Regions from separate parts of the Ureibacillus sp. GCM10028918 genome, predicted to be linked through region 1. Evidence: a T-box and tRNA genes for the amino acid it is inferred to sense, from the RefSeq annotation. Region 1 holds a T-box; the other holds one or more tRNA genes.
The links. The T-box of region 1 lies ahead of ileS (isoleucine--tRNA ligase). A T-box ahead of a tRNA ligase gene usually reads a tRNA of that ligase, here a tRNA-Ile.

Region 1 (15,650 bases):
GAATCCTCGCCATCCTCGAACTGAGCGGCTCGCTCTATAATCATCAATACTTCTTCATTTGATAAATGTTCCATTGATAATAGATTTCTCATTAATTTTTCCTCCTAATTCGCGTTTTCCTTAGAAAACTCGTTTACTAAATCAATCTTAGTAGAAAAAATGCCTCGCAAATGTTATTCGCGAGGCTAGGAGGTATGACAAGCTAAGGCACCCAAAAATTTGATGTACCCCCTTGCCTATTCCCCTTCTTTGCCTCTCTGGACAATTCATTAAAAGGTAATATTATTCTTCTAATAATGTATCTTTTTTATCTCTTCCTGGTAATATAAGGTTTAAAATAACTCCAACAATGGCTGCTAATGCCATTCCTTCGATGGAGAATGACTCATTGAATCGAAGTGCTGCTCCACCGATCCCTACTACTAAAATGACAGAAGCGATTACCATGTTGCGGCTGTTGCCAAAGTCGATATTATTTTCAACCAACATTCGCAGACCACTTGAAGCAATAATCCCAAATAGCAGGATGGAGATTCCACCAAGTACTGCTGTAGGTATTGTTTGTACCAATGCCATTGCTTTTCCAAGGAAGGAGAATAATATGGCCAATACTGCTGCACCAAAGATGACATAAACTGAATAAACTCTTGTGATGGCAAGTACTCCGATGTTTTCTCCGTATGTTGTTTTCGGAGGTCCGCCAATCAGGGCACTTACAAATGTTCCGAGTCCATCACCAAGTAATGATCTATGTAATCCTGGGTCTTTTATGTAATTTCTGTTTACTACTTTTCCTAATACTAATTGATGACCGATATGTTCTGAAATTGTTACGATAACAATAGGCACCATTGCCAGTAATATAGTAGATGTTATTTTAAATTCGTAATCTACTCCAGGAATCAGGAACTCTGGCAGAGAAAACATTTTTGCTTGTGTTACTAGAGTAAAGTCCACAATACCAATGATTGCCGAGTAAATATATCCTACGATTAATCCTAATAGGATTGGCATTGTACTTAAGATATTTTTGAAATACACGTTAAAAATGATTGCTGCAAAAAGAGTAACTAGTGCTGCTGTAAAATGTTTGAAGCTATATTCTCCATTTACGTTCATCGCCATATCTACGGCAGTTCCAGCTAATCCAAGTCCAATTACGATGATAACCGGTGCTACTACGATTGGCGGCAGTATGCGCATTAACCATTTATAACCCGTTTTCCAAATCAGTAAGGAAACGATTCCATATACAAGACCGACTGCCATTGCGCCGATCATGGCATTCCCTGGACTAACACTTGCTCCATTTTCATCTAATCCGCCAGCAGCAATTAAAATCGGTGCAATAAAGGCAAATGATGAACCTAGATAAGCCGGTACTTTAAATTGCGTTATTAGCAAAAATATGATTGTTGCAATCCCACTCGTTAGTAATGCGATTGCAGGACTTAATCCTACTAACTGAGGAACTAAAATTGTTGAACCAAACATTGCAAACATATGTTGAAAACTTAATGTAACGAGTTGACCAGCTGTTGGTTTTTCATTGATGTCTAACACCGCTTTTGACATTTTCTATTCCCTCTTTTATCTGTTAATCTACTTTATGAAGTGTTACGTTGTCTTCTTGATCGACTTCCGTTAAACGAACAACGATTTTCTCCGTACCGGATGTTGGAATGTTTTTCCCGACATAATCCGCACGAATCGGCAGTTCCCGATGACCTCTATCTACCAGCACTGCTAGTTGTATATGTGACGGACGCCCTAAATCCATTACTGCATCCAATCCCGCTCGTACCGTACGACCTGTATATAAAACATCATCTACTAGAATAATTTTTTGGTTCGTTACAACATAATCAATATCAACTTGTTGTACCAGTGCTTCACCATTTGCGTTTTTCGTAGAAAGATCATCTCGATATAAAGTGATATCCAATTCTCCCGTACGAATTGGTTTGCCTTCGATTTTCTCGATTTTTTCCGCCAGTCTTCTCGCTAGAAAAGCACCGCGTGTTTTAATCCCTACGAGAATACATTCGTCGATTCCTTTGTTTTTTTCGATGATTTCATGAGCAATTCTAGTTAAAGCACGATTCATTGAAGGGCCATCTAAAAGTTCAGTAATTTGTCCCATCATTTTTCCTCCTTTCTAAATTGGATCTGCTAATTCTAAACAGTCATAAGAGGGTTGTAGTTTCCAAAATAAAAACCTCTTAAAGCTAGGCTTTAAGAGGTTGGATATACGTGTTGAAATTACATGTTTGGACAAATTTCGCACCATAAACATACGGTGAAAGTCCCTTTTCATTACAATGAACTAAATAGTCGCAACTATTTTCCATTTGTTTAGAAAAGTGCATAAATCCATAACATTTCTACAAGTACCTTCTCAGCCTCTCTGGACTGCCATTAAAGGTGAATATATTCGATTTTAATTTTAGTTGCCCATCTCTGTGGGTTATTCACTGTTGTTAGTATAGTCTTTTTGAAAGTTATTCGTCAACCTTATTTTGAAAATTATTTGTAACAAAAGCGAAAACGCCTTGCTTAGCTGCGCTTTTACAAACCGCCACATTGTGTTGAAGCGTCGACATAACTCATTTCATGAGAGACCTAAGCACTTAGAAGGCTCTAATCGAAAACATCGTTCCCTCTTTGGACCGAGGACATCGACAAGGTGGAGGCAGCAAGCTCGAATCCTGTAGAGACCAAACCATTATAGAAGGCTTGAAACCCTTACAACTCAGGTTTTGGGCTTTTTTATTTTGTGAAAAACATCTCCCTAAAGTTAATTTAATAGAATAATTTCCCTAGGGAAAAGGTAACCAATATGAACTATCTTCTCATATAAATTCAATCCGAACGTTTTATCTATAATACTTGTAACTGATACTCTAAATTCTCCACCGTCCAGTCTTGTACCAACTGGAATTGTATATTCTTTACCGTTACCATTTTCATTTCATTGAGTTTGGTTCCATTCGTGTTCTCCCTTTCAATAATCAAAAAGCGCAACCAAAGCTCAATTTCGAGCGTTTCAGATATTGTACTAATATTTCCCAAGAATTTTAATTTTGGATTAGATTGTTCAATTTAACATTAAATTTGCCGTAACAAAGTCCCTTTTTCCCCACTCAAAATATCTTACTCTACCTTGATCAGGAGAGATTATTGTAGAATGCAATTTTTATAGCTATACTTAGCTGAATAAAAAACTAATGATAATTACCATAAGTTAAGGAGATATATCTTGAAGAAAAAAATAATACTCATTAGCACTCTATATGGCTTGGGATTAGCTTTTTCACTTTGGCTATATCATCATAAGCCGATGATGATTGAAGATGTCGGTCAATTGCTGCCTACCAGGATAAAAGAGGTGCATGGGGCTACAAGTGAAGCAGAGCTGCAAAGTTTGGTGAAAGAATCGATTGAAAACGGTGAGAAAATTTCTGTTGCCGGAATGCAGCATAGTCAGGGTGGGCATACCTACTATCCTAATGGAATAGTGGTCGATATGAAGGATTATGACAAAATCCTTGATTATAACCCTGATGAGAAAACGATTACGGTTCAAAGTGGCGCTACATGGGAGGATATCCAAAAAAAGATAAACCCCGATCATCTGGCGCTTCGAGTGATGCAGTCACAAAATATTTTTACGGTTGGTGGTTCCATCAGTGTGAATGCTCATGGACGAGATATTCGTTATGGTTCACTGATTGATACTGTTGAATCTTTCCGACTTCTTACTCCTGAGGGCGATATCATTAATGTGAGCCGAACAGAAAATAGCAAGCTTTTCCCTCTAATAATAGGTGGATATGGTTTGTTCGGTATCATTCTTGATGTCACGTTACATTTGACCGATGATGAACTCTATCAAATTCGTTCCAGATCAATAACTTATCAAGATTATCCGAATTATTTTATTAATGAAGTCAAACAAAATGATGAAATCCGCATGCACATTGCTAGATTATCAGTAGCTCCGGAGACCTTGCTACGGGAAATGTATGTTACTGATTACGAATTAGCAGAGAATCAAGAAAGCTTAGCAAGTTACCTAGAATTAAAAAGAGATACACTTGCTGCACCTCAAAAATTCATGCTCGGTCTTTCCCGCTATAACGACTGGGGGAAAAACCTGCTTTGGGATTTACAAAACAAAATGTATGTTGGCCAAGATGGCAACTATATTACCCGGAACAATACTATGCGCGGTGACAGTAAGTTTATGGAGTATGACAACCCAAGTAAAACTGAAATCCTGCAAGAGTACTTTGTGCCAATTGATGAGTTCACAAGCTATTTGGATGATTTGCGGTCGGTGCTTGAAAAAGAAGAACTAAACCTACTAAATATTACTGTACGTTATGTAAATGAGGATGAAGAAGCGGTATTATCCTATGCAAAAGAGGAGATGTTTGCACTTGTCTTGTTAATTAACCATGGCAAAAGCAAAAAAGAGATTGAAAGAACGGAAAAGGTTATACAGAAAATGATTGATGTTGCCTTACAACACAATGGTTCCTATTATTTGCCTTATTATTCTTATCCCACACAAGCTCAAATGGATAAAGCCTATCCAAGGAACAAGGAGTTTTTCGAACTAAAGAAACAATATGATCCGAATGAAGTATTTATGAATCTATTTTACAAGGAGTACAGCCAATGAATTTCCGCAAGTTTCTCGTCGCCCAAAGTATTCTAATTGCAGCAAGCAGTGTAGTCTTTCCCTTCTATCTATTATTGATTAAAAATGTTGGGGACAGCTACTCTCAATTTGGTTGGGCCTATGGATTATTTACCTTGACTGCAGCGCTTACTTACCCAATTATCGGTCGCCTGGGTGATAAGTTTGGTGATAAGAATATGCTTCTTATTTATACACTTGGCATGGCAGCTGTTATGTTGCTCATCCCCCTGCTTTATGAGGTCTGGCAAGTTTATCTGATACAGATTGTAATGGGAATACTCGGTGCCCTTCAAAAAAATACGGAAAAAGCCTTCTTGGCTCGCGGTAATAATACAGAAACGGCCGGAAAACAAATTGGAAAATATCATCTACATGTATCCCTTTGGAGTGGAATCGTCATCATCCTAACCGGTTACTTAATTGACTTCTTGACGATTGCCAGCCTTTTCTATTTGGTTTCGTTTGTTTATATTATAGCCGCCTTTGTGATTATTAAGAGGGAAAGAGATGAGGTATTCTAATTTTAAGGTGTTCAACAATCCCTAATTGCAGTTTAAATATGATAGGTAGAACTTATTTACGCGCAACTCCTTTTCCTAAGTATTGGTACCCCGCTTTTAAGTGGAATGGTAGTTTTGCTTATTTTTGCTTCCTTAAAAACAAAAAAACACCTCGACCATAATAAATATGGCGAGGTGCTTCCATATATTTCTTTCAACCTAGAAAAAAATTTAAGCTTCCTTACGTAATTGTTCTAATAATTCAACATAATCCTCAGGAAGTGGGGCTTCAAATTCAAGATATTCTTCAGTCGCAGGATGCACAAATCCTAAAACTCCAGCATGTAAAACTTGACCACCAAAATCAATTGTCTTTTTCGGACCGTATTTAGGATCCCCTACAAGAGGATAGCCAATATAATTCATATGCACACGTATTTGATGTGTACGTCCTGTTTCTAGACGACATTCTACAAGTGTATAATCGCCAAGTCGTTCCATTACATTAAAGTGCGTGACAGCATGCTTTCCATTATCAACGACTGCTTGTTTTTGACGGTCTTTTTGGTCACGTCCAATAGGTGCATCAATTGTACCCTTATCATGAGCGATATGACCGTGAACTAAAGCCGTATACTTACGAGTAACTGTTTTATTAACAAGCTGATCGACAAGTGAATGATGCGCATGATCATTTTTAGCAACCATCAATAGTCCTGATGTATCTTTGTCAATACGATGAACAATACCAGGTCTTAAAATCCCATTGATGCCGGATAAATCCTTACAATGATGCATAAGGCCATTTACTAATGTACCTGTTAGGTGACCAGGTGCAGGATGGACAACCATTCCTTTTGGTTTATTCACCACTAGTACATCTTTGTCTTCATAAACAATCTCTAAGTCTAAATCCTCTGGAATTACTTCTAAACTTTCTGGATCTGGCACGTCCACTTCAATGACATCGCCTTCTTTGACTTTATATTTCGCTTTTACATCTTCTCCGTTTACTTTGACAATCCCGTCTGTAATCCATGTAGCTATTTGAGATCTTGACCAATCTTCTTGTATTGTCGAAAGTGCCTTGTCAATACGTTCTCCTGCATTTTCTTGTTCTATTGTAATTGTGACTATTGTCATTATTTCACCTTTTTCTTTTCATTCCGTTCTTCTCTAAGCATTACTAAAATAAGCATAATAACTGAAATTGTTAAAGCTGCATCAGCAATATTAAAAATTGGGAAGTCATAATTAATAATTGGGATCAGTACGTCAGCAAAATCGACAACTTCACCTCTAAAAATTCGATCGATAAAATTACCTAAAGCTCCGCCGAGTAGAATCATTAAACTAATTCCAAAAATAGGCTTATTTTTTGCTTCTTTATGGAAGTAATAAACAATCCCGGCAATAACGATTAACGTGACAATCGTAAAAATCCACATTTGCCCTTCCAACATTCCCCATGCCGCGCCGCGGTTGCGATGGGAAAGAAGACCAAACCATGGATCCCAAATAACTATGCGATCTCCAAGTTCCATATTTTTAACTACTAACCATTTCGTCCACTGATCTAATATAATCACGATTGCAGCGATACCATAGTATTTATACACAGTATTCCCCCATTTGCCAATAATCTTCACTTTTTTTTACTTCAAGTTAATGTAAGGGCAAAGATTAAAGATTTATCCTATACTATCCTACCACGAACGCTCGGGTAGTAGGAACTAAACACCAAAAATTTCATGTAGTATTTTCGGTCCGAGCGAAAAACAACCGCTCCCGAAAACGAGAGCGGTTATTTATTTGCATCGTATTGGGCTTTTAAAAATTGGGCTCGTTATTTCGGTATAGATGGTATTCTGTTTAAATCCCACTTTTGATGACAATCAGCCACTTTTTCGAATTTCCGTCATTTTCCCGAATAGATCCGCCAACTTGAGAAACTTCTTATACGTAGTGTTTCTCTACTACATCTGCACAACGACTACATAAGGTAGAATGTTTTTCGTTTTGACCTACTGTTTCTGAATAAGACCAGCAGCGTTCACATTTTTCTCCGCCTGCTTTTTCAACAACAATTGAAGTTTTCTCTAAAACAAGAGCGTTTTCAGGTGCATTTTCTTTACCCGATACAACTTCAAGCTGAGAAATGATGCAACTTTGTGCAAAGTTCACTGAAGAATCATTCAATAAAGCTGTAACTTCTTCATTTGCAAAAATTGTTAGTTTTGCCTCTAACGATTTACCGATTACTTTAGCATTACGTGCTTCTTCAAGAGCTTTTAATACCTCGTCGCGCACGACAATAACTTTTTCCCATTTTGCACGAAGCTCTGGGAAGTTACTATGCTCGTCAACCTCTGGGAAGTCTGTTAATTGAACCGATACTTCCTCTTCGTTTAAGTAGGACCATAACTCATCAGTCGTATGCGGCAAGATTGGTGTTAACACTTTTAATAAAGTTTGTAGAGTATCATACATTACCGTTTGCATTGCACGACGGTCATGATTATCTTTTCCTTCAATGTACACAACGTCTTTTGCTACATCTAAATAGAATGCAGATAGTTCTACTGCAACAAAATTATTAATCGTGTGATATACAGATGCAAATTCATAACGGTCATATGCATTACGAACCGTTTTTAACACATCTTGCAGACGCATATACATGTATTGATCCATTTCACGTAAATCATCGTATGCTACACGGTCTTGATTAGGATTGAAATCAGAAACGTTCCCGTGTAAGAAACGAAGTGTATTACGAATTTTACGATATACTTCTGAAATTTGCTTTAACATATCCATTGAGATACGTACATCTGCAGTATAGTCCACTGAAGCTACCCATAAACGAAGGATATCTGCACCATATTGGTTCATTACTTTTTCAGGAATAATGACATTTCCTAAAGACTTACTCATTTTACGACCATCGCCATCCAACACGAAACCATGAGTTAAAAGACCTTTATATGGAGCATAGCCATTAATTGCAACTGATGTAATTAATGAAGAGTTGAACCATCCACGGTGTTGGTCAGAGCCCTCTAGGTATAGGTCAGCTGGATATTTCATTCCACGCTCTACTAATACACCTTGGTGAGATGAACCAGAGTCGAACCATACGTCCATGATGTCATTTTCTTTAGAGAACTTGCCGTTTGGACTTCCTGGATGTGTAAAGCCTTCTGGCAGTAAGTCTTTTGCATCCCATTGGAACCAAATGTTTGATCCGTGTTCACGGAATAGTTGTGATACATGGGCAATTGTTTCAGGTGTAATAATTTCTTCGCCATTTTCATTGTAGAATACTGGAATTGGAACACCCCACGCACGTTGACGTGAAATACACCAATCACCACGGTCACGAATCATATTATAAAGTCGCGTTTCACCCCAAGCTGGCGTGAATGTTGTATCTTCAACCGCTTTTAATAGCTCATCACGGAATGCCTCTACTGAACAGAACCATTGTGGTGTTGCACGGTAGATAACCGGTTTTTTCGTACGCCAGTCATGTGGGTATGAGTGTGTAAAGAAGGATAGCTTCTCTAAAGCACCTGCTTCTTTTAACTTTTCAGTAACAACTTTATTTGCATCATCATAGAATAAACCTTCAAATCCTGGTGCCTCATTAGTGTAACAACCTTGGTCATTGATTGGGCTTAAAACTTCCAGACCATATCGTTTACCAATCTGGAAGTCATCTTCACCATGACCCGGAGCTGTATGAACACATCCTGTACCTGCATCAGTTGTTACATGATCGCCTACCATAATCAATGAATCACGGTCATATAATGGGTGTTTTGCAACTACGTATTCAAGCTCTTGCCCTTTTACTTCCTGAATAACCTCTGGATTTTCCCATTCTAGTGTTTGAGTTACTGTCTCTAATAAATCTTTTGCAATAATAAATTTGCTATCATTTACAGCCACGACTGCATAAGTAATTTCAGGATTTAAAGAAATCCCTAAGTTTGCCGGCATCGTCCATGGAGTTGTTGTCCAGATAATAAATTTCGCATCTTCAGGCACAACACCTTTTGCATCTTTAATGCCAAAGCTTACATAAATCGAAGGAGATTTAATATCTTTATACTCAATTTCTGCTTCTGCTAAGGCTGATTCTGAAGAAGGAGACCAATAAACTGGTTTTAACCCTTTGTAAATATAGCCTTTTTCAGCCATTTTACCGAATACTTCGATTTGACGTGACTCAAATTCAGGTTTTAGTGTAATATAAGGATTTTCCCAATCCCCGCGAACGCCTAAACGGCTGAATTGTAATTTTTGGTTTTCTACTTGCTCGTATGCATATTTCTCACATAGCTCACGGAACTCAGCTACTGTCATTTCTTTACGTTTTACACCCTTGTTTGTAAGAGCCTGTTCAATTGGCAACCCGTGCGTATCCCAACCTGGTACATAAGGTACATGGTAACCAGTCATTGAACGATGACGGGTAATCATATCTTTTAGTACTTTGTTTAATGCATGCCCAATATGGATATCTCCATTAGCATAGGGAGGGCCATCATGTAATACGTAATGAGGACGGTCTTTTGTATGCTCCAAAACCTTTGCGTAGATGTCCATTTCATTCCATTTTTCTTGCATTTTCGGTTCATTTGCTGGTAAATTTCCGCGCATTGGGAAATCTGTCTTCGGCATTAATAACGTATCTTTGTACTCTACCATTTTAAAGTCCTCCTAAAGTTTATATTTCTTAATGATAAAATGACCAGTATGTTTAATAATAAGAATACACAAAGCGAGTAAGTCTAATAGGAATAATAAGAAACTCTACCTATAGATATTCTTCCGAAACTTCTGGAATTGTTGCGCAGCTTACGTAGTAGACTGCGCCTTTTTGTAGTTATAGGTCTTTCTGAAGCAAAATAATGAAGAGGGTATACTTACAGCAAGGTTTTATAATTACTTTTACAAATAAAAAAGCCCCTCATCCCCGGTAAAAGGGACGAGAAGCTATAACTCGTGGTACCACCCTAATTTGCAATCCAATAAAAATCTTCAGATTACCTCTTAGACACTTTAACGCAAGTGTATACGAAATCACTTACTAAAAAAGACACATCTTGCCTTTAGTTCAGTAATTTGGCTCGGGAGTGATTTTCTTTTTTGAATGTTTTGTTCGAGCTTTCACCATCCTCGAATCGCTTTTGCCACTTTCAAAAAATACTGTCTCCGTCAACGCGTATTTTTAATATTTTATTTCTCGTGTTATCAGTATATGGAAATAAATAATTTTCGTCAAGTAAATCGGAAATTATAGAAGTTTATTCAACTCTTCAGGTGTTAGCTCGGTTTCATCACTTTCTTTTCTTGCATGCTTTTGAATCTCTGTAAGACCAACGTTATATTCCATTAAGTGATCCCAATCGTCAGTACTTAGCAAATCTAATTGTGCTTCCACTAACATTTTAAAACGATTGCGGAATACTTTTGATTGTTTTTTCAACTCATCGATTTCAATTGCAATTTTACGAGCTTTGCTTAATGATTCATTCACGATGCGGTCTGCATTTTTCTCTGCTTCTTTTATAATTAGCTTTGATTCTTGCTGAGAATTACGGCGCACCTCTTCTGCAGCTTCTTGGGCTACAACGATTGATTTTTGTAATGTTTCTTCTAGTGTATTATAATGACTCATTTGTTCAGTCATTGTTTTAATCTTCTCTTCTAACTCTTTTTTCTCACGAAGGATAATTTCATAGTCTTTAATGATCTGATCTAGAAATTCATTCACTTCGTCTTCTGCATAACCGCGGAAGCCTCTAGTAAATTCTTTATTATGTATATCAAGAGGTGATAATGGCATGGTCAACACTCCTTCTCATTTGAAATATCTTTCTCTATTATACAGCTCGACTCGTCACTTGACATCAAATTTTCGTAAAATTTCCCTTGATACAACTATTTTTGCTCTAATCGTCCTACTTGCAGTCGTATTTTATCCTTTTTTGTTCGTCCTTCAGTCATCATGACCTTAATTCGACCATACCCTCTAGCAGATATTACATCGCCTTCTTGAACCTCAAAAGAAGTATCTTCTCTAACTGTCCAATTCACTTTTACCTTACCTGCTTTAATTAAACTTTGGGACTTTTGCCTTGATATATTCACAACTGTAGCTAATATAACATCCAACCTCATTGAAGAAACAGTGTAGGAATGTTCAAACCACTCTTCAGTTAACGTGATTAATTGCTCTTTTGCCGTTATTTGTTCAAGCTTTACCTTTGATTTCCCAATTGAAGTTAAGTTCGCCAGGATGTAGTCTTGCACTTCCCCCGCCACTGCAAATTGAATAACGTCTCCTTCTATACGGATATCGCCATATTTGCTACGTCCAATGCCTAGAGATAATAGTGCCCCCAAAATATCAGGGTGCTTGAGTTGTACAAACTTTGTTGGATAGTTAATGGAGAAAAAAGAGATTTGGAAATCCTCGGTAGTTGGTTCAAAATAACTTGGACAAATAAAAAGGCGTTGACGTTCGGGTTCTTGAAATCCGCCAGAGGTTAATACCTGCAAATCATTTTGCTGGCCGATAATGGACGAAACAATAAATCGTTCCCGCGGATCGAGGAAATCCGTTAGCTTTGGAGCAAAACGATCCTCTACTTCCCGTTGCCAGCCAATTACTTTTTCTATAAATATTTGTTCATCTTTTCTAAAATGCTGTATTAAATGCTCCATGACGGAAGCCTCACTTTTTAATTACTTGTCTATGTTGTTATTATTCCATATATCATTAAATTTATTGTATGACAGTATCATTTTTCTGGTTGAAAGAAGAGAAAAACCCCCACTTGTTCGTAGGGGCAGGTCCTATGCAATCATTCTATAGATGTTAAGAAGAACGATTGTTACGCCACGTTCAATGAAGTTTAATAATAAAATTCCGATGATTGGTGAAAAATCAATCATTCCAATTGGCGGAATAAATTTTCTAAAGAAGCCTAAATACGGTTCACATAATTTAGCTAACAAACGGCCAATTGACGATTCTTGAGCAGCCGGAACCCAAGACATTAAGATGTAAGCGATCAGCATAAACGAGTAAATCGAGAATGCTATTGAAATCACAGATATAAATGATAACATTTAAATTGATAACCCTCTCTAAATTTAGATTCCCCTGAATTGGCAGGAGTAATTAATACGTAAGCTAGTTGATAATCTCATATGTACTCTCAAGACAGAGGGTAACTCCATCCCTAAAAGGAATGAAGTTAGTATTCCTCAGAAAAGTAATTGGAAATCTCCCCGGATACCTCTACATTTTCTGGCGTACATAAAAATATATCAGTACCTATTCTTTGAATATCTCCACCTAATGCATAAACAGTTCCACTTAAGAAATCGATAATACGAATCCCTGCTTCACGGTCAATTCTTTGTAGATTCACAATAATCGCTCGTTTACTTTTTAAATGCTCGGAAATATCCTGTGCCTCCGCATAGACACGTGGCTCAACAATTACAACTTTTGAATTTTTCAAAGCATTTGCAGCTTGTAAGCTTACCACATTACGAGGTGGTTGTGCTGTTGGAGCTTCAACTTGCACTACTTTTCTTTCCTTTTTAGTGCGTGACTTTGCTGCCGGTTGCTCTTTTGGAAGATTTACTGAATTTTGGGCTTGCACTTCAACTGTTTCTTCATCTTCTTCTAAGTAAAAGAAATTTTTGATTTTATTTTTCATGCTCATCTAATATCCCTCATTTCTATCCAACAAGAGCTGTTCCAATTCTTACAAATGTTGCACCCTCTTCTACTGCAATTTCGTAGTCATTAGACATACCCATTGAAAGCTCGTCACAAGGTGCAAATGGCAAGTTCAGCTTAACAATTTCTTGTTGTAGATTTTTCAATTCACGAAATACGTTTCGAATCGTGTCTTCATCTTCTGTATTTGGAGCCATTGTCATTAAGCCTACGATACAAATATTTTCAAATTGGGCTAGACTTTCGATAAATGGTATTACTTCTTCTTTCATAAGCCCATGCTTTGACTCTTCTCCCGAAACATTTGCCTGTACAAAACAATTAATCGTTTTTTGTGCTCGCTTATTTATTTCTTCAGCTAAACTAAAACGATCTAAGGAATGGAGATAATCAAGTTCATTGATTACTTGTTTCACTTTTCTTGATTGCAGGGATCCAATATAATGCCATGTTGCTCTATTATTAATTTCGCTTTTTTTAGTTAATAATCCTTCTGGTCGATTTTCACCTAGATGAATTAATCCAGCTTCAATCGCTTCAAAAGCTCTTTCAGTAGAAACCTGTTTTGTAACAGCAATTACCGTCACTTCTTCTTGTTTTGCATTGGAACGATTTTTTGCTTGTTCTATCTTTTCATTTATGCTTTGTAAGTTTTCTAGTATCTTTGCCAATTTAAACCCAACTTTACAATAATAGTTTCTTTCATTGTATCAATCTACATGCCAATTTTCAATGCATAGCAACTCCCATTAAGGAAGTTCTCTTACTAAGATGACATCTTTTCCTACTACGAGTACATCACTAATCGGAACTTTTCTCACTTGTTCTTCATTTTGCATAAAGGACATAAACTTTTTGGGTTCAGAAACTAAAAATGCAACAATATTTCCTGACTTTTCATCTACTTCGGCGTCCACAATATACCCTATAAAACGGCCATTTCCAGCTTCGATAATTTCCTTCTGCTGCACATCGGAAAAACGCAAATATGATCTCCTTTCGTATACATAATCACCACATTCTACTCTTTAATAACACTTATGCTTGGGTAAGCGAAATTTATACTTACAGAAATAAAAAATGCCTATATTGAATAAACTTGGTGGTCAACTATACTTTGATTATCGGAGCGTTCTCTCATGGACAAGATGCCTTGTTCTCCATACAAGCAGTTTGAGTCAATTTCTAGTGGTAGATATAAACTATAAAAAGAGTAAGTTAGTTCGGTATGATAACTTCAAAAGGCAAATAAAAACGCACTTAAATTAAGTGCGCTGCATGTTTTATCCTAATTTATAGTCTTTTTGCATTGTCTCAATTGCATTTTTTTCCAATCGTGAGATTTGTGCTTGAGAAATGCCGAGTGATTTTGCAATTTCAGTTTGTGTTTCGCCGTAATAGAATCGTTTAGAGAGAATCATTTGCTGTCTTTCATCTAACTTTTGCATACTTTCTTTTACGCTAACGTACGCTACCCATTGTTCTTCAGATACATCATCATCTCTTAATTGATCCATAATATAAACGGCATCGCCGCCATCTGAATAAATTGGTTCTTGTAATGATAAGGGATCCTGAATTGCATCTAACGCATACAAAACATCTTCCTTCTTCATTTCAATAGCTTCTGCCAATTGTTCAATTGTCGGTTCATGCAGATTTTCAGAAATAAACTTTTCCTTTGCTTGCATTGCTTTATAGGCAATATCTCGCAAGGATCTGGATACACGTAATGCATGATGATCACGCAAATGCCTTCTAATCTCGCCAATGATCATTGGTACAGCATATGTTGAAAATCGAACATTATGCTTAAGGTCAAAATGATCAATAGCTTTTAATAAACCGATACAACCTACTTGGAATAGGTCATCTGCTTGTTCGCCTCGATAAGAAAACCTACCGACAATACTTAAAACAAGCCTTAAATTACAAATTACCAGTTCATCTCTTACCCATTCTTCTCCTGCTTGTAAGCGAACGAACAGCGCTCTCATCTCTTCATGTTTTAGCACTGGCAAAGAAGCAGTATCTACACCACAAAGTTCTACTTTAGTACGAACCATCTTCTTTTCCTCCGAACTGTCTTTTTTTTCCCCGCATTTACTGTTGTAAAAACCAAAGGAATAAACAGCCAGTAAATGCTTGAATTTCTATGTGCACAGCCAATAGCGCAAAAAGTGTGACACTGACTGTTAAAACCACAAATGTGGTCTTTAACTTTCTAAAAGTAATTTTGAAGAAAGCTTCACATATATCTCTGAACTGTTTTTTAAGTTTGTCCGGAATAAAAAAGAATATGCACAAAAATTTCGTCCAATTTCATCCAATCAAATCGAAAAGCGGAGAACGCCCGTTAGCTCCGAATACGACTGGAGAGGCTGACAAAAGAGTGCTCTTTACCCTTTTTAGGCAGCACCGAAGTTGATTGAGGAGCTGGCGTTCGCAGCTGGACATCAAAAAGCGGAGCTGCTCTTTAGCTCCGCTTCAAAGTAATCATCAATTTTATATTTAAGAAATAGGTTGATTTAAATGTTCTCGTAAATCTAAAATAATTTTCTTTTCTAAACGTGAAATATAGGATTGAGATATCCCTAAATGGTCTGCCACTTCTTTTTGTGTCATTTCCTGCTTGCCATTTAAACCAAATCGACATTCCATAATATAGCGTTCA
Region 2 (15,650 bases), on a different contig from region 1:
GATTGAATGTTTGGGTATGTTGCATAGCTAATAATAAATGGTTTAATTAATGGTAAATTTATAGCAAAGATTTCAACTTGCTTGATTTTCATTTATCTTAACTTCCTTCTATAGCCCATACTAGTCTATTATTTATTCTGCGCTGCATTACGTAAAGTGGTAGTTAACACTTTTGCACCTATAATTAATGCTTTCTTGTCAAACGTCATTTTAGGGTGGTGGAGACCAGGTGCTAAATCCGCTCCAACACCAATCATTGCTGCTTTCAAGTTCGGTCTTAATACCGTATAGTAATGAAAATCATCACTGCCGGGCGTGGATATTGGATTATCTAAATACTCCGCTCCTAAGGCCTCAATAATGGAAGCTTTAGCTATTTGTGTGGCTTCTTCAGACACTTCAGCTCCAGGTGTTGTGTCTAACCAGTTCCATTCTAATTCGACTCCGAACATATTTTTAATTGCTTCAAAGCCTTCATCAATTCGTTTTTTAAGCTCTTCTAATACCGAATTTTTTTGTGCACGAATATCCATCGAAAATGTTGCATTCCCCGGGATAATATTAGTACTGCCACCATCGGCAACAATTTTTGTTAATTTCGCACTATAAATTTCAAATGGGTTAATATAGATATTTTTCAGCATTTGTTGAATAGCAAAAACGACATCGATAGCATTTTTCCCTTGATGCGGTCTTGCACCATGTGCATCAACTCCACCAATCGATCCCTTTAAGAACATTGCCGCTCCGTGATGAATGGCAGGTGTTACTTTTCCTAAAGGTAATTCCTCAATGGGACGCAGGTGCACTCCAAACAAATACGAGACTTCATCGATCACACCACGCTTCACCATTTCAACCGCTCCCCCGCCAGTTTCCTCAGCCGGTTGGAAAATAAAGCGTACTCGTTTTTTTAATGGTTCATCCTTAAGTTGCAAAAGCGCACCTAATACCATCGAGATATGTGCATCATGCCCACAAGAATGGTTTGCACGCATAGTTCCATCTACCTCTTGCCATAATGCATCTATATCTGCACGTACCGCTATGACTTCTTCGCCCTGGCCTATTTCCGCAACAAGGCCTGTTATATCTGGGAAGAGTTTGTAATTTATATTCATTTCCTCTACTATCGATGCAATCTTCTTAGTCGTTTCTACTTCTTTCCAGCTGATTTCTGGATGAGCATGAAAATGATCAAACCATCCATAAATCACTTCTTCGTAAGTCTTTACATGACCCATTTTCCACACCTCGAATTTATATTTCGCTTTCTCTATTATACATAAAAAAGTGTTTATTTTTAACTGCTTCTGCCTATTAATAAAAATTTTGAAAACTGGTGTTCCCTTCAATAAAGAGAAAAAACGGCAATTGCCCACATGGGTTTGCCGTTACCGAAATATCATCTAAAATCAGTAATCCCCTAGCAAAAAAAAAGATTAACTTCTCCAAGTGAATGTGCAATTTATACTACCTAATATCCGAGAGACAAACCTTCGCTCTATAAACCCGAAAAGAATCCTGGTGGGTATTCTTCATAATTAGTAGGCTTTTCATATACAAATTCTTTTTGATCTTGCTGTTTATCTGATTCCTGTCCCTCATCTAATAAATAAGTTTCAAACTTGGATAATAATAGATTCGCCATTATTTAAACACCTCTTATTTTGAATTTTCTGATATTTTATATCATACACATTTCTCAATTTGAATACAACATACTTTACGTATATATGCAAAAAAAGTATCAAAACCATCTCATTTTGTGATAATTATTTAATAATAATTGTCGAAATTTGCGGATTACATTCAATAAAAAGACCCCTCCAAACTAGAGGGGCCATTGCATCTTTTGTTTTAATTCATGTACTGTTCTACTTTAAAGATTCTTTTACAGGTAAAAATATATTACGAATCTCTTGCCAATTACGAACTTTTTTAAAATCCGAGCAATGTTCGTTGTAGGGTTGTGCATATAAAATACCTTCTCCCGTAAAGGAATGAAGCTGCCTTACATTATCATCAATTAAGAAATCTGCTTTTACGACCTTTTTATCGCCACAGAAGATAAAGTGCTCAGGGTTTAAGAATGGGAAGTGTTCTAATAGCCATTCGTATTTTGCACTAAAGCATCCCGGTACATCCATTGCCGCTGTAGCAATGTAGATTTCATAATGCTCACTTAACTCTTTTAGGACCGGTACTGCATCGGGGTCCAACAGTTCAAAGTCACGGAAAAAGTCAGGTTCATTAATCATTAAAAAGAACTTTTTCACAAGTTCGGGATGTTGAGCTTCCAATTTAGCTACATCAAATTCTTCTTTAGAAATTGAGATATTAAAACGCTCCTCACATGCTTTTGAAGCCTTCCCTAAAAAATCCGCCAATACCTGGTCCATATCCACTGCAATGCTTTTCATTCGTACCTCCATAAAAATAGTTTTTTAGTAAAGACATTATCTACCTTCAAAAATTCAACACTACTTATTAGTGTAAAAAAGGTAGCCACGAAAAACAATTGTAATGCGATACTATTTACGAAAAAAATAAATCCTTAACATTATACTATTTCATTGTATTTACAATCAAAAGAGCTTGCACAACTTAATATGCAGGCTCTTTAAACAACTAGTTTGTAGTTGTATTTAATTTTTTGCTGTTCGTTTTGTTTCCTTTATCTTTTGATAGTAACTGGAGGATAAACATAATTCCGAATACGATTAATCCCGCAAAGTCAGATATAGATTCTGGGTAAATCATAGCTAACCCAGCTGCAATGACGATTAATCGTTCCAGCCAGTTAATAGGGCGATACCAATAACCGATAACTCCAGCACCTATCGCAATCATACCCATCATCGCTGTAAACGCAACCCACAACACTTGCCAAATCGTCACATCAATCATTAGTAGTGAAGGTGAAAACACAATCATATACGGGATAATAAATGCAGCAATCGCTAATTTAGCTGAATGCAACCCTGTTTTGATTGGATCTCCACCAGAAATCCCCGATGCGGCAAAGGCGGCAAGAGCAACTGGCGGTGTGATATCTGCAATAATTCCGAAGTAGAACACAAAGAAGTGTGCAGATAATAAAACCGTAATTGGCACTAAAGCCTGTGAAACATCTGGTGCCAATAGTGTAACAATTGCCGGTGCTGCGATTGTCGATGTAATAACATAGTTTGCTGTTGTTGGTGCACCCATCCCTAAGATTAATGAAGCTATCATAACAAAGAATAGCGTTAGGAATATTTTACCGCCAGCAAGATCTACTAAACTATTTGCTAAACTTAAACCAAGACCTGTCTTAACAACAACCCCTACGATAATACCAGCACATGCCGTAGCAGCTGCAACTGCTAAAGCCGTACGAGCACCATCTACTAGAGCATCAATAATTTCACGTGCGCCAAACGTTATATCCTTATTGAAGAAACCAACGATAATACATGCAATAATTCCGTAAAGTGCTGAATGAATGACCGGTACACCAAACATCATAATTACAATAATCAAAACAATAGGAATTAGTAAGTATAGTTTTTTCCAAATCATTTTTCGATCTGGCATTTCAGCATCAGTTAAGCCACGAAGACCAAGACGCTTTGCTTCAAAGTGAGTCATAATCCAGATTCCTGCAAAGTACAGTAGGGCTGGAATCGCTGCAGCTTTTGCAATATCCCAATATGTAACTCCACGACCAATAAACTCAACCATTAAAAAGGCAGCAGCCCCCATAATTGGCGGCATCAATTGCCCCCCTGTTGAAGAAGCCGCCTCTACTGCTCCAGCAAAATCTTTTTTATAGCCCAGGCGTTTCATTAAAGGAATTGTGTATGCACCCGAAGTAACAACATTGGCAACCGAACTACCTGAGATTGTACCTTGCAAGGCAGAAGAGAAAATTGCAACCTTCGCGGGCCCACCGATTAACTTCCCCGCGACAGCAATCGCTAAATCATTAAAATACTCCCCTACTCCAGTCTTAACCAGGAAGGCTCCGAATAATAGGAAGGCAAAAATGTATGTTGCTGATACACTAATTGGCGTTCCTAGAATACCATCCGTTGAATAGTACATTAAGTTAACAATTTGTTCTAATGTCTGGCCTCGATGTGCCAAAAAGTCTGGCATATATGGTCCAAAGAAAGCGTAGACCAAAAACAATGATGCAATAATTGCAATTGGTAAACCAACAGCTCGTCTAGCAGCCTCTAAAACTAATACAATAACGATTAGCCCGACAATAAAGTCCATTTGTGAAATGGTACCAAGACTTGAGACAAGGCGCTCATAGTTAATCGTCCAGTAAATTCCTGTTACTGCTGCAACAATAGCCAAAATATAATCGTAGAATGGGATATTATCTTTTTTACCCTTTTTAAAGGCTGGGAAAAGTAAAAAAACAAATGTCAAGCCAAAGCCTAAATGGATTGTACGTTGAATGTAGGCTGTAAATTGGCCAAAAACGGCAGTATATAACTGAAATAATGAAAAGGCTAGCAGCCCAATATAAATAACCCATTTCATCATACCTGCCACTCTACGCATATTCGATTCAGCATCATACTTTTCTAATAATTCTTGCTGTTGTTCTTCTGTTAAAGTTTCAATTTGATCTATGGCAAGCTGACTCTCTTGTTTGCTAGTTTCTGTTGAAAACTGTTTATCTTTCACCTTCATTTACCATCACAACTCCTCTCAGCTTGTCTATTAAAGAAATATTCTTGATTTCAAATAAAAAGGCACTTCCTCTTTCCAATGACTTTTTTAAGTCATAAGTTTGCCCATTATAAATTACTGCTAACTCTTGATTTATGTCTCCAACATAAAGAGTAAAACTATCCAATGTTTCATTCGAAAATTGTAGTTTATATTTGCCATTTTCATAGCTTACAGTTTGACCTTCCTCAGCGTGTGCCGGCATGCCAATTGCAACATCTTCATATTCCATTGAGCGAAGCCTGATCTGATTGGAATCCGTTATTTCATAGGTTTCAAGTACATCTGTTAAATGAATCGAGTGCGTATAGCGGATATTGAAATTGTTTTCTTTGGAAACATTTATGTAAAATCTTTGCGGATTATTCGTTCTTGTTTCTTCAAAGGATAGAACCGTATAAAACGGTGAGAACAAGAAGATAATTCCAATTATGAATATAACTAAGAAAAAAAATGCCCTTTTCATGTTTCAACGCCTCATCTAACTAAATGTAGCGATCATCTCTGTCTAATGTTTCGAAAGGTTGTTCTAATAAGCAGTTATATAATGAAGTGAAAAAGAGCTTGAAGAAGCATTATCTTCAAGCCCTTCACTTCATTTCTACTTAATTATTGTTCATCAAAGTATTTTTGAGCACCTGGGTGAACGTCAATACCGATACCATCTAAAGCTGTTTCAGTTTTAATGAACTCGCCTTTAGCATGACCAATTTCACCAGCATTTCCGTAAATTGCTTTCGCAATTCCGTAAGCTACATCTTCAGGTAAGTCTGATTTTACTGCAATCATTGCTAAAACTGATACTGTTGGAACCTCTGATTCTAAACCATAAGTACCTGAAGGAATAGTATCTACAGCATAGTAAGGGTATTTTTCAATTAGTGCTTCAGCTTTATCTGCTTCTACTGGAACAATTACTACTTCAGTTGTTGCACCTAATGCTTCAACTGCTGCAGTTGGGTAACCTGCCGTGATGAAAGCAGCATCAATTTGACCAGTTGTCAAACCGTCAGTTGATTCACCGAAATCTAAGTTTTGAGCTTCGATATCATCCATTGTTAAACCATGTACTTCTAATAATTGCTCAGCATTTGCATAAGTACCTGAACCCGGTGCACCTACTGAAACTTTTTTCCCTTTTAAATCATCGAATGAAGTGATGCCTGAATCTGCAGTTGTTACTAAGTGGATTGTTTCTGGATATAAACCACCGATTGCAACAAGATCTTCAACCGCTTGGCCATCAAACATTAGTTCACCATTTTTAGCGTAATAAGCGATATCTGTTTGTAGGAATGCAATTTCTGCATCTCCTGCTTTTAATGCATTAGCGTTTGCTGCTGAAGCTTGAGAAACCTCAGCTGTTGTTTTTATACCAGTTTCTTCAGTAATTAAATCCGCAAATGTACCTCCTAAAGCATAATAAGTACCTTGCGTACCACCAGTTACTAAACTCAAGAAATCAATCTCAGTAGTCGTTTCTTCAGAACCACCGTTATCTGCTGTACTTTCCGTGTCTGTAGTCTCTTCCCCACCACTACACGCAGCAAGTACTAGAAGTAGCATACCTAATACTGTCATAAAGAATAAATTACTCTTTTTCATTTAAACCCCTCCAATGCAAATAATTGTTACATTACAGTTACAATTGTAACTATTTCCTTTTAGTTGTGTCAATGATTTTAATAGTCTGTTAATAGAATAATAGGTTAGTTAACAGCATGAAGGCGTTTACATAAAGAAGTATGTATTTATTTCAGAATAGTATTTCTACTATATCTCACTTTCTATTGTTATAATACAGAGTGTCTAATACACGCCATTATAGCTATTTCTCTACTGTGATTTGTCAAATGCAAGCAATAAAATATTATATTCCTTTAAATATTCAATTAAAGTATTCTAATGAAAATATGTTATTAAACATCTCTCTTAACATGATGATGGAAAGACAACACCTCCTTATTTAAGGTGAAATATAGAAAAAAGCTGTGCAAAAGCTAAAATATTAGCTTAATTACACAGCACATTTATTATTTAGCTGAAGTGATAACACCGCATGCAATACGTGCTCCTGAGTTTCCTGCAGGATCTGTTTTATAGTCATCAGGACCTTCGTGAATGATAATTGCACTGCCGTCTCCATCCAAGATAGAGTTTTCCATACCAGGTTCCAATGTTAAGTTCTTTGCGACAAATTCCAATTGGACTGTACCGTCTTCCTCAGGTGTTATGTTTGGTAAATCCCCTAGGTGAGGTCCTTTTGGATTGTCGAAACCATGTTGTTTTTCTAGCGGATTGAAATGCGCACCTGCTGATTCAAATGTAGGTTTTTCACATTTTCCAACCTCATGTATATGAATACCATGCTCACCCTCTGGAATTTTTGTAACTCCCAGAGAAATTAATACGCCATCTGTTCCTTCTGTTAGCTCCATATGTCCAATTTCATTACCTTCAGTATCCATAATATTTGCCGATGCCTTTAATGCCTCGGGTGCTGCAACCGGTATTTGTTCTTCTTCTTCAAACATACCGAATAATCCGCAGCCACTTAAAAGAAATGTCATACTACTTAATACAATAAGATTTTTCCACATTTTCTTACCCTCCTATACGCAAAGTATTACCATTTGGCAAAACAAATATTCCACCATTGTCGAAAGATACCATTATTGCTATTTAAAGGTGAAATTAAATTTCCTGCTGTAACACGCCGATATAGAACTAAAGGAGGGATGATTGAATGGAATTAAGTTCATTTATGTCCGCACAAGTGGCCCAACTACAGCAAACCGTGCAAATGAGCATTATGAATAAATCGCTTAACATGGGGGTGGCCAGTAGCATTCAGATGCTGGAACAGCTACCAGAGCAACAACCTGCTGCACCTCATCCTCATAAAGGAACAACAATTGACGTTTCCGTATAAGGTAAAAGATCTTTGATATATATCAAAGATCTTATTAAATCAAACGATTACATCTATATAATAACTACCAGAAAACTGGTTTTGCTACCATAAGCCAAAGCATGACGAGCAGTATAAGTATATACTGCCAGGACGCTTTTCTTAGTTTTTTAATGAATTGTTCTTTTTGGAATTCTTGCGTTCCAATTGTTTTTAATGTTGGCTTAAAGGCACGTGCTAAAAAGACAATGGAGCCAATCATTATCGTGATTGTTAACACGACCCATGAAGTTGTCCAACTCCATCCACTGGTGATAATCAAGATAATTCCTGAGAGCACAAGCACATGTCCTGCATGTTTTACAATTGTAATAGCGGTTTGAAACGATTGAACCAACCCAAACAACTGCCCCCCGTCCGCCGACTCCATTTTCTTTGTAATGGGTATCAGAGAAAATAAAGGACCAATCGACCCCACCGCACTTACTATGTGTATGTATAAAATTAATGTATGGAACAAACTGTTTCACTTCCATTTACTTAAAGTTAGATTAAGTATAGCATCGACAATTACAAGATTTTTGAGAAATCATGACAACTTCATTAAAAAAGCTGTTCTCTTTTTCACATTCCTTGCATATCTTATAAATTAAACCATTAGAGATTTATTATTTGTAAATATCAAATTAAATATTTGTTAAATGATTTAAATAAGCTCCTATTGGGGTATGAATAATTATATGATTCACTTATAGGCTTATTAATTATGCTAAAAAACTAGTTGAGGAGTGATTTTTATCGGTATCCATAGATTTTTCACAAGTTTAAATGATTTGGAACGTATCTTCCGTGCCCCTGGTCGTTTCAAATTTGAAGAGCATAATGTTGCTGCCCATTCTTGGAAAGTATCACAATATGCAATGTTTTTTGCAACTCTTGAGGAAATGAATGGCGCAAGTGTCAATTGGAAGTCACTTTATGAAAAAACAATCAATCATGACTTTGCGGAAGTGTTCATTGGCGACATAAAAACGCCAGTAAAACATGCAAGTATTGAACTAAAACAAATGTTGGCCCATGTTGAAGAAAAAATGATGGAGAAGTTTATTAAAGAAGAAATACCGCATGATTTCCAAGATGTCTTCTTCGAGCGTATGAAAGAAGGTAAGGATGATACTATTGAAGGTCGACTTCTAGAATTTGCAGACAAACTTGACCAATTTTATGAGTCCTTTGCAGAGTTAAAGCGTGGTAATACGGATAAGGAATTCGTGATCATGTATCAGCAGGCCCTGCAAAAGTTATTGAAAATGCCACTTGAAGTTAGTGTTCGTTACTTCCGAACGGAAATTCTAAATGATGTGATGCACGAGGAAACGCAAATAAATATCGCAGCACTGACGAATGAAGTGTTGAATACATCAAAATAACCTAAAAAAGTTTTCCAATAATGGAAGGCTTTTTATTTTTATTAAAAATTATAACCTCAACATTTCCCTGTAATTACTTCTTCCATTAAATCCGATAAAGCCACAATTTACACTGGTAAAATGCATGATAATTATTTGACTTTTTTTTTTCGATAGTACATACTTGCACACCTCACAACAATCGTATAATATAACATTAAAGCTGCGTTGTTCGTACACATATTAAGTTTTAACCTTTGAACTGTAAAAGGGAGTTTTATATAGAAGATGGAATGGCGAGCGTCACACTGCGGTGAATGACGATATACAGGAATTCTTTTGCGAACACCCACTTTGAGGAGTGGTGGTTTAAAACTTTCTATAATTATTACGGCAAGGCGGCTTTGCCATACATAATGTATTGCAAGGCTAAAAAATCCCCTACCGAATCGGTAGGGGATTTTTCTATAGGAGGATTTGGAATCTTAGCACTTCGCTAACTTAAGACTGAAAGAAACGGAGCGATAATGGTGCATACTGCCAGCATAAATACAGCAATTGAACCTATTTTATTCTTCTCTTTCCATAATACCCGGGAAAAACCCAGCGTGTACAAGAAAATACCGATCATGATTGCCCACACTAAATAATTCAAGTTAATCCCTCATTTCATCTAAATTAGGCATCTCACTCTGCCTACCAAAGTTTCCAAACTCTATACTTACTTTTACTTTCACTATCATATGTGGATAAGTTTTCATAAAATCAAATGCTTCATATTCAGGAATGCTTTTAAACTTTTTTCTTGCGGATAGAGACCATCCAAATGGCTCACCCTTATACTCTTCTTGAGTCTTCTTTACTAAATTGTTAATCTCCTTAGTCATCTGTTCCTCGAGGTACTTTTTTAATTCCTTTCTTTCTTGATTGTCTTTAGAGTAATTTTTCATACTATGATTAGCTAAAATATCTACACGTATAGGAACTTCTACATCAATGGAGGGTGTATCTCCTTTAAGTTGCATATTGACCTTGTTTGCTTTCTTTTTCATAACCCTCACACCCAACCGGTAATGCTCATTATGTGGATCAGGATAAGTAGTCAATAACTCTCCCATATCTAACGTATCATTTAGGAGAATAGCGATTCTTGTTTCCTTTGCTGTTAACTTTGCAATCATTTTGCCTTCCTTAAATAATGCAGAGCCTATTAATTGAGAATTATTGGTTTGTCCTCCCACTTGAAATTCTCCAGCTAAAAAGTCATCATTTAATATATCCTTATTATTATCACTTTTTTCTGTGGTACCATATGCTGCTAAGAACAAATCTGCATCCGCCTCTGTAATTCTAAAAAATGAATGTAGTGTAGACTTAGGAATAAAACCCGACTCACTTCCCGATTCCATAATTAACTCAAAGTATTTGTGAATTCTAGTTTCTAATTTAGGGTCATTATTACTCAAAAATTTGCTTGCGTTCTCTTTTGATACAATAAGAGGCGTATCTCGTGATATGTCTCTAGCTTTTATGGCATCATATATGAATCTCAAGAAAAATTTATCTTTTGCTAATTCTTCCGAAACCACTAAAACAGTCATTAAATTGTATGAAATCTCCTTCGCTACGACGGTATTTGCCAATTTTTTAGCTGTCATTAAATCATTAGTTTTAAACGTTATTATTTCTTTTCCTGGCTCATTTGAACCGGGTTGTTGTTTTGATAACTCAGGATTAGATATCAAATAAGTAATTTTATATTGGTGATCTTCTTCTGTCTTATCTAAGCCAATTGCCACAACATAGGCTCTTTTATCAATATTTGTCTGGTCCCAACATCCACTAAGCAAGATCAATAGAAAAATTAGACAGGGGAAATGATACAGTTCTTTTTTTATCATTTCTTATAATCCCCTTTTATTTTTGCGAATATCCATAGGAAAAAAGGTATTAATAAAAAAATTGGGGTAGAAATATTTAAAAAGATTTCCCGATTAGTGGTAAAATTAAACACCGGCGTCTCTGGGATTAACCCCAAAAACACAACCATTGTACCTAGCGTTGGAATGATATACTCAAACTTTTTAATTTTGAAAATACCCCCAAATAAAAGTGCGCTAATATATAGCAAAAAAGAAAACCGAAGGAACGTTGCGATTAGCCAAAAAGGGAAAAACATAGATTCCACATTTGTAATGAAACCCAGCTCAATCAAGCGAATCGTCTCATGAAAAGGATAATTCAATAATTTCACACCCACATAGTCAAATAACATTACGTATGCTATAAGTGCCAGTGTAATCTCAATTGTAACAATTACTAACCCTAGCCATACCGCTTTTTTATAGCTTGAATTATTTTTAACATTTGTCGCAATTAAAGCAATGAACAAAAACTCATTATAAATGGAAGCATTTAATGAACTCTCCTTTATGCTTTGTAATACACCCTCACCTAACAGAGGAAAGAGGAAAGCCGTCTCTCCCTTAAAATAAGCAAGAATCAATACAACCAGAAGGGACAATTTAATGCTGATGATTGTCATCCACGATGCTGAGCCAATATTCTCCAAACCCTTTTTTGCTATATAGACAGCTACTGCCATTAATATGAAGTAGATAATCATAATGGGTGTTTTTGTAAAATACATTGTTCCAATAATATCTGTATAAACTGCTGATGTTTCGATAATAGAACTGGTTAATAGAAACCATAAACCAAATAATACAAACGTGCCTATATACTTTCCAAACAAATGATTTGTTACCTCAATCAAATTCATTTCTGGATAGAGTGTCATTACCTTTGTTAAGAAATAGATAGGCAATAGTGAAATTAAAAAGATGAAAATAATAGCCATCCAAGCTGCATTCCCCAAATCATCAAAAAAGAGAAGTGGCGTATTATCTGTTAATTTTGTCCCTATTACAAGAATGATAATGGAAAATAATTCCTTTGTTCCTAATTTTCCTTCAGTTTTGTACATCCTTATTCTCCTGATTTTCTTTCTAAATCTTTTGTTTTCAAGTAACCTGGTCTAAAGGTTTCATTTTTAAGCATTCTTCTAAATATAGTATCTTTGGATGAAACGTAGGTTGGCGTCATGGGGGCTAAATATGGAACTCCAAAGGACTTCATGGATACCATGTAGACGATTCCAATCGTAAATAAAGCTGTCATTCCATAAAAGCCGAAAAAGGCAGCCGAGAATATAAATAGGAATCTTATTAATCGGATTGAAAAGTTCATACTAATATCCCCGATTGCAAAGGAACTTAATCCCCCTAGAGCTACAATGATTACAACGAGAGGACTAACAATATTCGCTTGAACCGCAGCTTGCCCTAAAATCAATGCCCCTACTATCCCGATTGTAGGTCCGATTGGGCTTGGTACCCGAAGCCCGGCTTCTCTTATTAATTCAAAGGCAATTTCCATGAGTAAAACTTCAACAATAGCCGTAAATGGTACAATTTCTCGAGTCGCAGAAATAGCTAGCAATAAATCGGCTGGTACCATCTCTACATGATAACTCGTTACAGCAATATAAATTGCAGAAATAAATAGTGTTATAAATAAAGCAAGCAGACGCAGTGCTCTAATAAAGTTACCAAAAATAAAACGAAGGTAATGATCTTCGGCATTATGGAAAAATGACCAGAATGTTGCCGGCACGATTAATGCTTCAGGTGAATTATCCATTATTAACACGATAAATCCGTTTTCTAAGAATGAAGCTGTTCGATCTGGTCTTTCTGTATATAAAACTGTTGGTAATAGAGATTTTTCTCTCTCTTCTATATATTGTTCTAAAACGGCGGCATTTTGAATCGCATCAACATCCAGTGAATTGATTCGTTGGCGGACATCATCAAGAATACCCTTGTTTGCTAAGTCATTTATATAAAGTAGATATACCTCATTGTGTGAGCGTTTTGATACAATTGTTGATTCAACAATGAGATTCTCATTTTTTATTCTTTTTCGAAGTAATGAAATGTTTGCAGTTGCCATTTCATTAAAAGCTTCCTTAGAACCCTTAATAACAACTTCATTTCCCGCCTTTTCAATACCTCTCCCCTCAAATTTACTAGTAGAAATAATGTAGGCAGCATCTTCCCCATCAATAAACAACACTGCATTTCCACCATTAATCCCTTTAACTGCTTCCTCAAATACCCTAGCAGTTGTTATCGTCTCAGCAGTAACTATATTATCAACTTGGTTTGAGGACTGACTATTTAATAATGGGTGTATAATATGTTCATCAATTTTCTGAGCATCTGTAATAGTACTTATATAGACAATGATTGCATCTCTCTTCATTTCTCCAAATGACAATTGGCGAATTTTAATATCAGAATTCTTTGGTACTGTATAAAGAGTTTTAATGACATTCAAATTAGACGGTAAACTTCTATCTATATGTTTTTTCTTGGTTGGAGTTTCTTTTTCAGATGTTTGTTCGGTAACTGGATTCTCCTGCTCTCTGTTAGATGAAATTATTTTTTTAAAAAACTTCAATTTTAGCAACCCCAGGCTTTTTCTTTATTTTGCACATAAGGATGCTATTTATGTATAAAATATTCATTTCAACCAAAGTTGAGGGTAGAATATTAAAAAAACCATCAGAAGAAATTCAGATGGTCTTTGAATACATATTTAATTAACAGTTATATCACATATCAGATTTGTTAATACTTTCATAAAAAAAATACCTTAAAGTTATTAGTTAACTTTAAGGCATTCTTCAATATGACCCGTACGGGATTCGAACCCGTGTTACCGCCGTGAAAGGGCGGTGTCTTAACCACTTGACCAACGGGCCGTGGCTCCGAAGGTAGGACTCGAACCTACGACCGATCGGTTAACAGCCGATTGCTCTACCACTGAGCTACTTCGGAAAAATTTACATGGTGGGCCTAAATGGACTCGAACCATCGACCTCACGCTTATCAGGCGTGCGCTCTAACCAGCTGAGCTATAGGCCCCAATTGGAGCGGGTGATGAGAATCGAACTCACGACATCAGCTTGGAAGGCTGAGGTTTTACCATTAAACTACACCCGCATTAACATGGTGGGTCGGGACGGAATCGAACCGCCGACACTTAGAGCTTCAATCTAATGCTCTACCAACTGAGCTACCGACCCATATTCATTAAAAATGGCGGTCCCGACCGGGATCGAACCGGCGATCTCCTGCGTGACAGGCAGGCATGTTAACCGCTACACCACGGGACCATTTGGTTGCGGGGACAGGATTTGAACCTGCGACCTTCGGGTTATGAGCCCGACGAGCTACCACTGCTCCACCCCGCGAAAATATTAATTTGATTTTAAAAAATGGCGGAGGCAGTAGGATTCGAACCCACGCGCGGTGTAACCCGCCTGTCGGTTTTCAAGACCGATCCCTTCAGCCAAACTTGGGTATGCCTCCGAAATTTTATGGTGGCGGCAGAGGGGATCGAACCCCCGACCTCACGGGTATGAACCGTACGCTCTAGCCAGCTGAGCTACGCCGCCATTATAATAAATTTATATGTTATTGGTGGAGCCTAGCGGGATCGAACCGCTGACCTCCTGCGTGCAAGGCAGGCGCTCTCCCAGCTGAGCTAAGGCCCCATAGATATAATTAAGATTAATGGTCGAGAAGACAGGATTCGAACCTGCGACCCCTTGGTCCCAAACCAAGTGCTCTACCAAGCTGAGCTACTTCTCGTAATATTGGCGCGCCCGGCAGGAGTCGAACCCACAACCTTCTGATCCGTAGTCAGACGCTCTATCCAATTGAGCTACGGGCGCTATTTTAAAATGGTGCCGAGGACCGGAATCGAACCGGTACGGTAGTCACCTACCGCAGGATTTTAAGTCCTGTGCGTCTGCCAGTTCCGCCACCCCGGCACAATTGGAGCGGAAGACGAGGTTCGAACTCGCGACCCCCACCTTGGCAAGGTGGTGTTCTACCACTGAACTACTTCCGCATGTGCATAAATTAATACTCGCTAGTTTAAATAAAACTGGTGAGCCATGAAGGACTTGAACCTTCGACCCTCTGATTAAAAGTCAGATGCTCTACCACTGAGCTAATGGCTCTTACAAATGGTGGAGGGGGACGGATTCGAACCGCCGAACCCGAAGGAGCGGATTTACAGTCCGCCGCGTTTAGCCACTTCGCTACCCCTCCAAGAAAAGATGCCGGCGAAAGGAGTCGAACCCTCGACCTACTGATTACAAGTCAGTTGCTCTACCAACTGAGCTACACCGGCATATATGGTGGAGGATGACGGGCTCGAACCGCCGACCCCCTGCTTGTAAGGCAGGTGCTCTCCCAGCTGAGCTAATCCTCCTGGGTAATAAGCCTAGCGACGTCCTACTCTCACAGGGGGAAGCCCCCAACTACCATCGGCGCTAAAGAGCTTAACTTCCGTGTTCGGTATGGGAACGGGTGTGACCTCTTTGCCATCATCACTAGACTTATTTAGTTGAAAGACGCTTGTTCTCTCAAAACTGGATAAAGACATTGAATGCGTTCAAGATTTATATCTATTATGGTTAAGTCCTCGATCGATTAGTATTCGTCAGCTCCATGTGTCACCAC

Region 2: it has a tRNA-Ile gene. The T-box ahead of ileS (isoleucine--tRNA ligase) is inferred to sense a tRNA for this amino acid. The anticodon was not compared.

What each region holds. Positions count from the first base shown of each region.
Region 1 covers NZ_JBHTFK010000005.1:536,306-551,955, forward strand. Annotated here, with positions in the region: gene ACFQU5_RS05805 (aspartate carbamoyltransferase catalytic subunit) at 1-92, opposite strand, end outside; gene ACFQU5_RS05810 (solute carrier family 23 protein) at 283-1,575, opposite strand; gene pyrR (bifunctional pyr operon transcriptional regulator/uracil phosphoribosyltransferase PyrR) at 1,598-2,143, opposite strand; gene ACFQU5_RS05820 (FAD-binding protein) at 3,257-4,687, shown strand; gene ACFQU5_RS05825 (MFS transporter) at 4,684-5,229, shown strand; gene ACFQU5_RS05830 (RluA family pseudouridine synthase) at 5,440-6,351, opposite strand; gene lspA (signal peptidase II) at 6,351-6,827, opposite strand; gene ileS (isoleucine--tRNA ligase) at 7,165-9,924, opposite strand; T-box leader at 10,198-10,447, opposite strand; gene ACFQU5_RS05845 (DivIVA domain-containing protein) at 10,514-11,065, opposite strand; gene ACFQU5_RS05850 (YlmH family RNA-binding protein) at 11,161-11,946, opposite strand; gene ACFQU5_RS05855 (YggT family protein) at 12,079-12,354, opposite strand; gene ACFQU5_RS05860 (cell division protein SepF) at 12,483-12,959, opposite strand; gene ACFQU5_RS05865 (YggS family pyridoxal phosphate-dependent enzyme) at 12,976-13,647, opposite strand; gene ACFQU5_RS05870 (PRC-barrel domain-containing protein) at 13,726-13,962, opposite strand; gene sigG (RNA polymerase sporulation sigma factor SigG) at 14,260-15,042, opposite strand; gene sigE (RNA polymerase sporulation sigma factor SigE) at 15,488-15,650, opposite strand, start outside.
Region 2 covers NZ_JBHTFK010000007.1:57-15,706, reverse strand. Annotated here, with positions in the region: gene ACFQU5_RS09220 (mandelate racemase/muconate lactonizing enzyme family protein) at 1-92, opposite strand, end outside; gene ACFQU5_RS09215 (amidohydrolase) at 129-1,244, opposite strand; gene ACFQU5_RS09210 (hypothetical protein) at 1,505-1,651, opposite strand; gene ACFQU5_RS09205 (5' nucleotidase, NT5C type) at 1,878-2,423, opposite strand; gene ACFQU5_RS09200 (TRAP transporter permease) at 2,632-4,692, opposite strand; gene ACFQU5_RS09195 (DUF1850 domain-containing protein) at 4,676-5,197, opposite strand; gene ACFQU5_RS09190 (TAXI family TRAP transporter solute-binding subunit) at 5,341-6,336, opposite strand; gene ACFQU5_RS09185 (superoxide dismutase family protein) at 6,765-7,331, opposite strand; gene ACFQU5_RS09180 (YjfB family protein) at 7,478-7,663, shown strand; gene ACFQU5_RS09175 (hypothetical protein) at 7,728-8,162, opposite strand; gene ACFQU5_RS09170 (YfbR-like 5'-deoxynucleotidase) at 8,431-9,072, shown strand; RNA gene ssrS (6S RNA) at 9,269-9,460, shown strand; gene ACFQU5_RS09160 (Ger(x)C family spore germination protein) at 9,708-10,952, opposite strand; gene ACFQU5_RS09155 (GerAB/ArcD/ProY family transporter) at 10,949-12,037, opposite strand; gene ACFQU5_RS09150 (spore germination protein) at 12,040-13,575, opposite strand; tRNA gene ACFQU5_RS09145 (tRNA-Glu) at 13,808-13,879, opposite strand; tRNA gene ACFQU5_RS09140 (tRNA-Asn) at 13,881-13,955, opposite strand; tRNA gene ACFQU5_RS09135 (tRNA-Ile) at 13,966-14,042, opposite strand; tRNA gene ACFQU5_RS09130 (tRNA-Gly) at 14,047-14,120, opposite strand; tRNA gene ACFQU5_RS09125 (tRNA-Phe) at 14,128-14,203, opposite strand; tRNA gene ACFQU5_RS09120 (tRNA-Asp) at 14,218-14,293, opposite strand; tRNA gene ACFQU5_RS09115 (tRNA-Met) at 14,297-14,371, opposite strand; tRNA gene ACFQU5_RS09110 (tRNA-Ser) at 14,397-14,489, opposite strand; tRNA gene ACFQU5_RS09105 (tRNA-Met) at 14,499-14,575, opposite strand; tRNA gene ACFQU5_RS09100 (tRNA-Ala) at 14,599-14,674, opposite strand; tRNA gene ACFQU5_RS09095 (tRNA-Pro) at 14,695-14,771, opposite strand; tRNA gene ACFQU5_RS09090 (tRNA-Arg) at 14,778-14,854, opposite strand; tRNA gene ACFQU5_RS09085 (tRNA-Leu) at 14,865-14,953, opposite strand; tRNA gene ACFQU5_RS09080 (tRNA-Gly) at 14,959-15,033, opposite strand; tRNA gene ACFQU5_RS09075 (tRNA-Lys) at 15,071-15,145, opposite strand; tRNA gene ACFQU5_RS09070 (tRNA-Tyr) at 15,153-15,236, opposite strand; tRNA gene ACFQU5_RS09065 (tRNA-Thr) at 15,246-15,318, opposite strand; tRNA gene ACFQU5_RS09060 (tRNA-Val) at 15,324-15,399, opposite strand; rRNA gene rrf (5S ribosomal RNA) at 15,410-15,525, opposite strand; partial or broken rRNA gene ACFQU5_RS09050 (23S ribosomal RNA) at 15,601-15,650, opposite strand, start outside.